4 regions of the Lactobacillus sp. ESL0785 genome follow, and region 3 is predicted to be linked to each of the others. Evidence: riboswitches for the same ligand, from Rfam matches in the RefSeq annotation. Region 3 holds a riboswitch; each other region holds the start of a gene.
What was found. Region 3 has a riboswitch for thiamine pyrophosphate ahead of OZY43_RS02300 (ECF transporter S component). Riboswitches for the same ligand answer to the same signal wherever they lie in the genome.
Positions count from the first base shown of each region.

Region 1: another riboswitch for thiamine pyrophosphate. It lies ahead of OZY43_RS00535 (ABC transporter ATP-binding protein); the one in region 3 lies ahead of OZY43_RS02300 (ECF transporter S component).
Region 2: another riboswitch for thiamine pyrophosphate. It lies ahead of thiW (energy coupling factor transporter S component ThiW); the one in region 3 lies ahead of OZY43_RS02300 (ECF transporter S component).
Region 4: another riboswitch for thiamine pyrophosphate. It lies ahead of thiM (hydroxyethylthiazole kinase); the one in region 3 lies ahead of OZY43_RS02300 (ECF transporter S component).

Region 1 is NZ_CP113916.1:109,211-111,414, forward strand. It holds gene OZY43_RS00535 (ABC transporter ATP-binding protein) at 1-1,179, opposite strand, end outside; TPP riboswitch at 1,229-1,318, opposite strand; gene OZY43_RS00540 (helix-turn-helix transcriptional regulator) at 1,441-2,204, shown strand, end outside.
Region 2 is NZ_CP113916.1:194,867-197,070, reverse strand. It holds gene OZY43_RS00990 (matrixin family metalloprotease) at 1-43, shown strand, start outside; gene OZY43_RS00985 (histidine phosphatase family protein) at 65-709, shown strand; TPP riboswitch at 765-855, shown strand; gene thiW (energy coupling factor transporter S component ThiW) at 920-1,432, shown strand; gene OZY43_RS00975 (pyrimidine-nucleoside phosphorylase) at 1,527-2,204, opposite strand, start outside.
Region 3 is NZ_CP113916.1:445,301-447,504, reverse strand. It holds gene udk (uridine kinase) at 1-88, shown strand, start outside; gene OZY43_RS02305 (ECF transporter S component) at 124-702, opposite strand; gene OZY43_RS02300 (ECF transporter S component) at 725-1,303, opposite strand; TPP riboswitch at 1,352-1,440, opposite strand; gene OZY43_RS02295 (hypothetical protein) at 1,504-1,824, opposite strand; gene OZY43_RS02290 (MupG family TIM beta-alpha barrel fold protein) at 1,824-2,204, opposite strand, start outside.
Region 4 is NZ_CP113916.1:1,624,393-1,626,596, forward strand. It holds gene OZY43_RS07700 (AEC family transporter) at 1-590, shown strand, start outside; TPP riboswitch at 694-795, shown strand; gene thiM (hydroxyethylthiazole kinase) at 880-1,668, shown strand; gene thiD (bifunctional hydroxymethylpyrimidine kinase/phosphomethylpyrimidine kinase) at 1,681-2,204, shown strand, end outside.

The DNA.
Region 1 (2,204 bases), 340 kb from region 3:
AATTAGCAGCACGTCTTGGTCTGCAATTAACATTAAAAGAATTTGTAATTTCTTTTGTTGTCCGCCTGATAACGAATAAACTACTTGGTCAAGGTGATTGTCTAATTCAAGGTAATCTAAGGCTTGTGCAATTTTAGCGTCAGTAAAGTAGTGATTAGTGCGTTGCTTTTTGCTTAATGCCAATTCGTCGTTAACCGTAACGCTTAAAAATTGATCGCGTGCATTTTGAAAAATTTGTGCAACATGTAGGAGATATTTTCTTGTCTTCAGGTGACGTAATTCATTACCGTGGTAAGTTAAACTGCCGTTGTAAGGCATCATTTTAGTGAGGGCATTGAAAAGCGAAGTCTTGCCAACACCATTTGCGCCTGTAATTAGTGTGGTTTTACCAGCAATAATTTTTAAGTTGTCTTGTTGCAATAAGCATCGTCTGTGAATTAACTCTGTTTGAGTTAAATTAAAACAGATATTTTCACTTGGTGCCGGTAAGGTAAACGAATAACTAGACTGCTGTTGTTCAACATCTAGGAGCTGTTGCTTGTAAGTAGGAGATACTTCAAATACTTGTTGCTTTTTAAATTGAAACAGATGATCACAGATATTGCGGTAGCCGCTTAAGATATGGTCGCTTAATAAAATTGTCTTGCCTTGGTCACGTAAATGGGCGAGCTTCGTAATTAAAAAGCTGCGAGCTTTCGGATCACAGCTGGCAAAGGGTTCATCAAGCAATAGTAAATCAACGTCCATGGCAACTAGGACAGCTAGAGCTACACGTTGCTGTTCACCGCCAGACATGGTGTTAATCTTTTGGTCAAGTAAGTTAGTAATTTGAGCAAAGTTAATCCCAGCTGTTAAGCGTTCTTCATAATGAGAGCGGTCAATTTGTAAATTTTCTAGTGCAAAAATAATTTCTTCACGCGGTGTTGCCATTGTAAATTGTTCACCCGCATTCTGAAACATCATTGCGGTTTTTAAGCCACCGAGGTTGATGGTGCCGGTGACTTTACCGGCATATTTTGGATATAATCCGGCTAAAATCTTGAGCAAAGTTGATTTACCACAACCGGTAGGACCAATTAAGAGAGAAAATTTTCTTGCGGGAATTTTCAAGTTAACGTGATCGAGAATTTTAGTGTTTTGGTCGTATGAAAAAGTTAAATCGTTACTTGTAATCGTCAATGTTCTGTCCTAAATTAAAAAAATCGTCAGGGCTACTGCTCTGACGACGTAAAAAATCATTCATTTTCCCTTCGCTGGCATTATCCATAGCAGGTTCAATGGGTATCTTCTCAGCCTTGCGGCACCCCAATCTTATTAATTTGATTGTACATGAAAGTACTTTTTTTGTCTACTTGTCTAAATTAGCCACAAAAAATAATTATCATTAAAATGTATTTTTGTTATATAATAAAATTATTAAAATATTAACAAGAAGGTGAAATGATGGCAGCGGTTAAATTAGAGCAATATTTAGCGAGCATTTTGAGTGCAACCAATGAAGATACAAACGAATTGTGTCTGCAAGCCGGCAGCAACTTTAATTTATTTACAACATATCTTGAAAATCATAATACAGGCTTACATCGTTATCAGACAGCTACCGCTATGCTGCTTTATGCGGCAGGTGGTCAAACTAACTTGCAGGTCAATGGGCAAACTTTTGCATTGGAAACAGGTAACTTGATTTTATTGATGCCAAAGTGTGATTACGAAATTGGTAAACAAGCTAAACGGGATATTTTGGTCAAGTTGGAATTTAAGGCTGATGTGCAGAAGTCATTAATAAAACTGGCGGCGAATGAACCACGTGAAAAGCAGATTGTAGAACAATTACGTAATAACCTAAAGGTTAACCGGCTTTTATATCTGAAAAGTACGCCGCTTGCACAACCGGCACAAATAATTGAACGAATAATTGATGAATATTTAAAGCATAATTTATTTAGTCAAAGTGTGATTATGGCGCAGCTGCAGCTGTTACTTGTTTCTGCAATTCGTAATCGGAATTTTGCGGCTGCATCAGAGCCTACACAGCAATTTGCTGATGCTACGTTAGAAAGTTATATTGATGCTAATTTTAGCAATATTACTTTGGCTGCAGCGGCAAAGCATTTTGGTTTTAATCCTAATTATTTTTCTAGTTTAGTAAAACAAAAAACTGGCAAGAGTTTTGTCGAACATGTAGATGAACGGCGCATGCAGGA
Region 2 (2,204 bases), 250 kb from region 3:
CGTTGATATTGCCAATGTTAAGAAGATTTATCACGAGCAGTGATTTTCAAGTAGGAGTAACAGGATGAAAAGAATTTATATCATTCGTCACGGTCAAACTTATATTAACCGCTATAACAAAATGCAGGGTTGGTGCGATACGCCATTAACTGACGACGGAATTGCTGGTGCTGATGCGGCTGGGCAAGCGTTGAAAGATATCCCATTTGATATTGCATTATCAAGTGATCTAAAGCGAGCAAGTGACACTTGCGACATCATTATCAAGCACAACGTTAACCATAATGAAATCCAGCACATTGCCACGCCCTTTTTTCGTGAACACTTTTACGGCTATTTTGAAGGTATGGATACGGACATGGCATGGCAAATGATTGGTGGGCCTCATGGCTACAAGAACCACTACGATTTATTTAAAAATGAAACCATTGATACCGCAACTGATTGGATCAAAGAAGCAGATCCCTTTCATAATGCAGAAAACGCGGCAGAATATTGGCACCGCGTCGATCAGGGATTTGACCTAATTAGCCAACTTGATGGTGCAGAAAATATTCTATTAGTCACACATGGCTTTACCATTCGTAGTATTGCTGAACGCTTTAGCGATTTTGATATTACTCGTGGTCCCCGTAATGCATCCATTACCATCATGACAATGACTGAAAAAGAGAAAAAAGTTACTTCATATAACAAAATGAAGTTATAATTGGTACTTTCTTTCATAATTATGAAAGCGTATAATACAGTTAAATATTAATGAACAAGAGTCTATGGGGTGCTTAACAAGCTGAGATTAAACCCACGAACCTGATCTGGATAATACCAGCGCAAGGGATAGGCAATTAAGCAAAATCCCCTTCGTTATGTCGCGAAGAGGATTTTTTGTAGGCTGCTTGCTTTGAATTAGGAGGAAAAAATGACTAATAAAGGAAAACAAACCAAGAAGCTTACAATATTAGCAATTATGGTCGCACTCGATGTAGTGTTATCACCCATCTTTCGTGTAGAAGGGATGGCACCGATGTCCAGCGTCATTAATATCATTGGTGCCAGCATGTTAGGACCAGTTTACGTCACAATTATGGCAACCTTGTGTGGCATTATCAGAATGCTTATTATGGGTATTCCACCATTAGCCCTGACTGGCGCTATTTTTGGAGCACTTTTAGCCGGCATTTTTTATAAGTTAACCCGAAACATTTGGGCGGCCTGCCTTGGCGAAATTATCGGTACGGGAATTATCGGCTCGCTGCTTTCTTATCCGGTTATGGTTTGGTTCACTGGCAGCAGCAACAATCTTTACTGGTTTGTTTACACACCGCGGTTTATTGGAGCTGCCATTATTGGTTCTGCAGTTGCCTTGATTGTCTTACTAAAATTAGGTAAAGTGCGCCAATTTCAAAAAATTAGGCAATTATTTTTCGAATAAAAGTTAAAATATTTTACAAAATTCAAATACACCTGTAATAAAAATAGCGTCTTTCAAACTATAATAATAGATTTGATGGACGCTATTTATTTAATTATTCAATTACTTTATAAATCATGGGGTAAGGCTTAGCCTCATCTGCAATCTTAATACAGTTATAAAGCAGAGCCTTAATATCAGCAACATCTTTGCGGTTAGCATGAATTGTCAGCAAAGATTCACCTTTTTCAACCTTGTCGCCGACCTTCTTGTTAAGCTCAATACCAACACCATAATCAAGTTGATCATCAGCCTTTTCACGGCCGCCACCAAGCTTCATACTGGCAATGCCAACTTCATCTGCAGCTAATTGTGCTAAATAGCCACTTTCTAATGCTGGCAATTCAATCTGATATTGGGCGTGCGGCATAATGCTGTAGTCATCAATTACCTTACTATTGCCACCCTGAGCAATTACCATTGCCTTAAAGCGATCAAGAGCAGAACCATCAATAATCGTTTGTTCAAGCAATTGCCGAGCTTCTTCAATTGTCTTGGCTTTTTCACCTAAAACAACCATATGACTACCAAGTGTGAGTACTAGATCAACTAAATCTTTCGGACCCTTGCCTTTAAGTACATCAAGCGTTTCTTCAATTTCTAATGTATTACCAACTTTATTACCTAAAGGTTGGTTCATATCAGAAATCAGTGCCATGCACTTCATGCCGACACCCTTACCAATTTCTACTAAGGCATGTGCCAATTCTTCAGACTCTGGCAAGGTCTTCAT
Region 3 (2,204 bases):
TATTGTTCCCGAAGGCGGCGAAAACGACGTTGCAATCGATATGTTGACAACTAAGGTACATGCTATTTTAGGAAAAAAAGAAAAATAATAAAAAAGCCACGATATTAATCGTAGCTTTTTTTATTATTTAATTTTCGGTTTTAATCCTCGTGCAAATAACTTAGTAATCAACTTAACCAAAATGCCATCAAAAACAATGGCCGAACAAAGATCAATTAAAAAAATACTAAGTTGTAATTGCCACGAATAATAATTTAAACCATAAACAAGGTATCTTCTAACAAACGCACCAATGCCAGCGCAAACAGCTCCAGTTAAGACACTTTTCCACGAAAACTTTTGATATCGTTCTTTTTTCGGGAAAAAACCTATTTCATTTGTCGCTCCCTGAACTAAGCCAGAAACTATTGTCATAATGCCCCATTGACCACCTAGCAGCATTTCAACCACAGAAGCCAAAACTTCACCAATTATTCCAGCCCCTGGCAAGGGAACAAAGTACATGGTTAACGGTGCTGCAATTAGCCATAACCCTGTAAAGATAGAATCCGTTGCTGGTGCAAAGCCTGTCGGTACCAATAAGATTTTGCCTAAATTATATAAATTATCAACACCAAACTCGTAGATAAAACCTAATAAAATCCCAATTAAGACAACAAAAATAATTGCTTTAATATTCCATTTTGAAAATCTAATAAACATCATTCGCCAGATTCAAATTAATTTACGCTAAGCGCGGCCGCAAAGCACGATCAAATAAGTTGGTAATCAACTTTACCAAAACCCCGTCAAATACAAGTGCAGAAACAATGTCAGTAATAAACATGACAACTTGCAAAGTTATGCTAAATTTATTCCAACCATATAAGAAATAAGTTGGAATAAATGCACCTAGTCCTGCAAAAAATGCTCCAGTCATAACACTTTTCCACGTAAATTGTTGGTAACGTTCTTTTTTCGGGAAAAAGCCAATCTCGTTGGTTGCTCCTTGAATTAAGCCAGAAACAACGGTAATTGCACCCCATTGACCACCAATCGCCATTTCAACAATTGCTGCTAAGACTTCCCCAACTGTACCTGAACCTACAGTAGGGACAAAGTACATAGCCAATGGCGCTGCAATTAACCATAAACCAGAAAAGACAGTATCTGTCACTGGCGCAAAACCGGTTGGCAATAACGCCATTTTAACTAAGTTATAAGCCCAATTAAAGCCGTATGTATAAATGATACCCATAATAATACCTATTAAAGCCACCAAAATAATCGACTTCACATTCCATTTGGATGATCTTGTGAACATAAAAAATACTCCTAACTAACTATGACGTCAGCAAGGAGTACAAATTAAATGCTTGTATTAACACTTCCCTAACGCAGGTATTGTCCTGTTCAGGTTCCAAGGGTATTTCTCAGCTATCAGCACCCCTAGTGACGTTACTTATAAATTAGATATAGTATAGCACAATCATTACTATAAAAAAATCCCCCAATATAGCTTAATTAATGCTTTTTATTTTTGGTAGTTGTTTTACGAATCCATTTAGCAATTATTCCCTTGCCTTCACCCTTCATTGTCGCCTGAAAATTACGACTAAAGGCAATCAAAAAGACCATACAGCAAAAGGCAAAGATAACCATCGCTAACATAAGTACAACTTTATTTTTGCAATAAACCAGAATAATTGTTAGCAATACAATACTGATTACTTCAAGAAGAATACTGTAAATGCGATAACCCGCGCGATAAACCTGCGCGACCAATTTAAGAGCTACTAAAAACAAGACCAGCAAAACTACGACAATAACTAAAGCAGTACCCATTATTCATCCTGATGGCTTTCAAACTTAAATTTAGTCCACGGCCGCAAATATTTGAGTAATGACAATTCGCTTGGTTTAATTGCAGCAATCTTATTTTTCCGTTTATCACTATGCGGCTGTAAAACAACTTGTAGCTCATTCTTATAAATCCCGAAGTCATCATTACCAATTAAGATATCGCCGACTTGAAATTGTTCTTGATTATCATGAGCAGGATTAGCTTCATCACGATGCCAAACTCGTGGCATAGTTGAACGAGCTACTAAGGCATTGCTATCACCACGGCGAAAATGCTTATCTTCTAACAAAATTTGCTTTTCTAATGGACTAATACTTGGCAACAAATCAACATCAAAAGAAAGCATATATCTGTCTAATTC
Region 4 (2,204 bases), 510 kb from region 3:
AGGCAATGTCGTACTTTTTAGTTTACTATATTATTAATACCGTTTCTACTTGGGCCTTCGGCGTTTTCTTAATTCAAAACGATGACCCAACCACTAAGGATAAGAAGGTCAGCCACAAAATTAATTGGAAAAAATTATTGCCTATGCCGCTTGTTGGCTTTGTGGTTGCTTTAGTCTGGATGTTATTAGGTATCCCCGTACCAAGCTTCCTTAACTCTACCCTAACTTACGTTGGCAACTTAGTAACTCCACTTTCACTTGTCTATATTGGCATTGTCTTGCACGATGCTGGAATTAAAAATGTTAAGTTTGACCGTGATTCAATCTTAGCTTTAATTGGCCGTTTTATCCTTTCACCAATCATTTTAATTACCTTAATTAAAATCGGAATGAGCGCCGGCTTTAACATGCCAAGCTTGATGCGACAGACTTTAATTGTGCAATCAGCAACACCAATGCTAGCTGTTTTACCAATTTTAGCTAACGAATCACACGGTGATGTTAAGTATGCAACTAATATTGTAGTTGAAAGCACCATTTTATTTATTATCGTTGTCCCAATTTTAATGACTATTTTACAATTTATCTAACTTCATCAGCATTTACACATTTATAAATTTTATGACCGTCCAACTTAAATAAAGTTGGACATTTTTATTTGTATTCTCTAATAAAATCGTCTATACTTGAAAGCGATAACACGAGGGGTGCCTTTTAGGCTGAGATGAAATTTTATTTCGGACCCTTTGAACCTGTAAGCCAATACTTGCGCAAGGAACGTGTCAAACTAACTTCAGCTTTGACGTTTTCTGCGTTAAAGCTTTTTATTTTGCTAACAGTAGTTCTAAGCACTCCTCCAATTAATTTTAGGAGAGAATTATGCAGTTAGAATTATTAGATAAATTACGTAAGCAAAATCCTGTTGTACTCAATGCAGCTAACTTTGTGACTGTTCAAGATGTTGCTAATGGCTTAAATGCAATTGGTGCTTCCCCAATTATGAGTAATGAAATCGATGAAACTGATGAAATGGTCAACATGGCTTCATCTGTGGCTATTAACATGGGCAGCTTAACTAAGTTGCAAATTGCTCACATGAAAAAAATGGGTGATTTGGCTCGAGAATATCGTAAGCCGATCGTGCTTGATCCTGTAGCGATCGGTGCTGTACGTTATCGACTGAATATCGCTCAAGATCTACTCTGGAACTTTCACGTCGGAATTATTCGCGGTAATGCTGGTGAAATTGCTGCTTTAGGTGAATTTAATTGGCATGCTAAAGGAATAGATGCTGGTTCTGGTACTGGCAACCTTGATGAAATTACCAAAAAAGTAGCCCAGAAATACCATTGTGTAGTTATTGCCAGTGGCGCTACTGACACTATTAGTGATGGTCACAATCTGGTTCATGTGCATAATGGCACCCCTCTCTTCCAGGTACACGTTGGTTCAGGCGACATGCTAACCAGTATTGTAGCTGCTTTTAGTGCTGTAACTAACAACCTTTTTGAAGCTGCTCAAGTTGCCACTTTAATTTTTGGAGCAACAGGACAATTATTAGTTCAAGACCATCCTAATGTTGGCCCTGGTAGTTTTAGCATGTACTTAATGGACTATTTAGCTAAAGTAAAAACTACTGATATTGAAAAAATTGCTGATTATGATTAAAGGAAGTATCTTATGGCAACCAAAATTAATTCATTTCCCCAAGTTCTAACAATTGCCGGAACTGATTCAGGTGGTGGTGCCGGAATTATGGCCGATCTGAAAACTTTTCAAATGCAAGGCGTTTTCGGCACTGCCGTCGTAGTAGCTGTCACCGCACAAAACACTCTCGGTGTACAGGCATCACACTTGCTTCCGCTTGAGATGATTGACGCACAATGTGCATCTTTAGCAGCAGACTTTAATATTCGCGCGACTAAAACTGGTATGCTCGGTGATGCCGAACATGTTCACCAAGTTGCCTTAAACTTGCAAAAATATGACTTTGGACCGATTACTGTCGATCCAGTCATGGTCGCTAAAGGTGGAGCCCACTTGTTAAGTGCAGATGCAGTTGAAACCGTAAAAACTGAACTTTTACCTCTCGCCAACTTAATAACACCCAATTTACCAGAAGCACAGGTATTAACTGGCATAAAAGTCACTAATGAGCAACAATATCCAAATTTAGCTCATTCATTACAAGCTCTAGGCGTTAA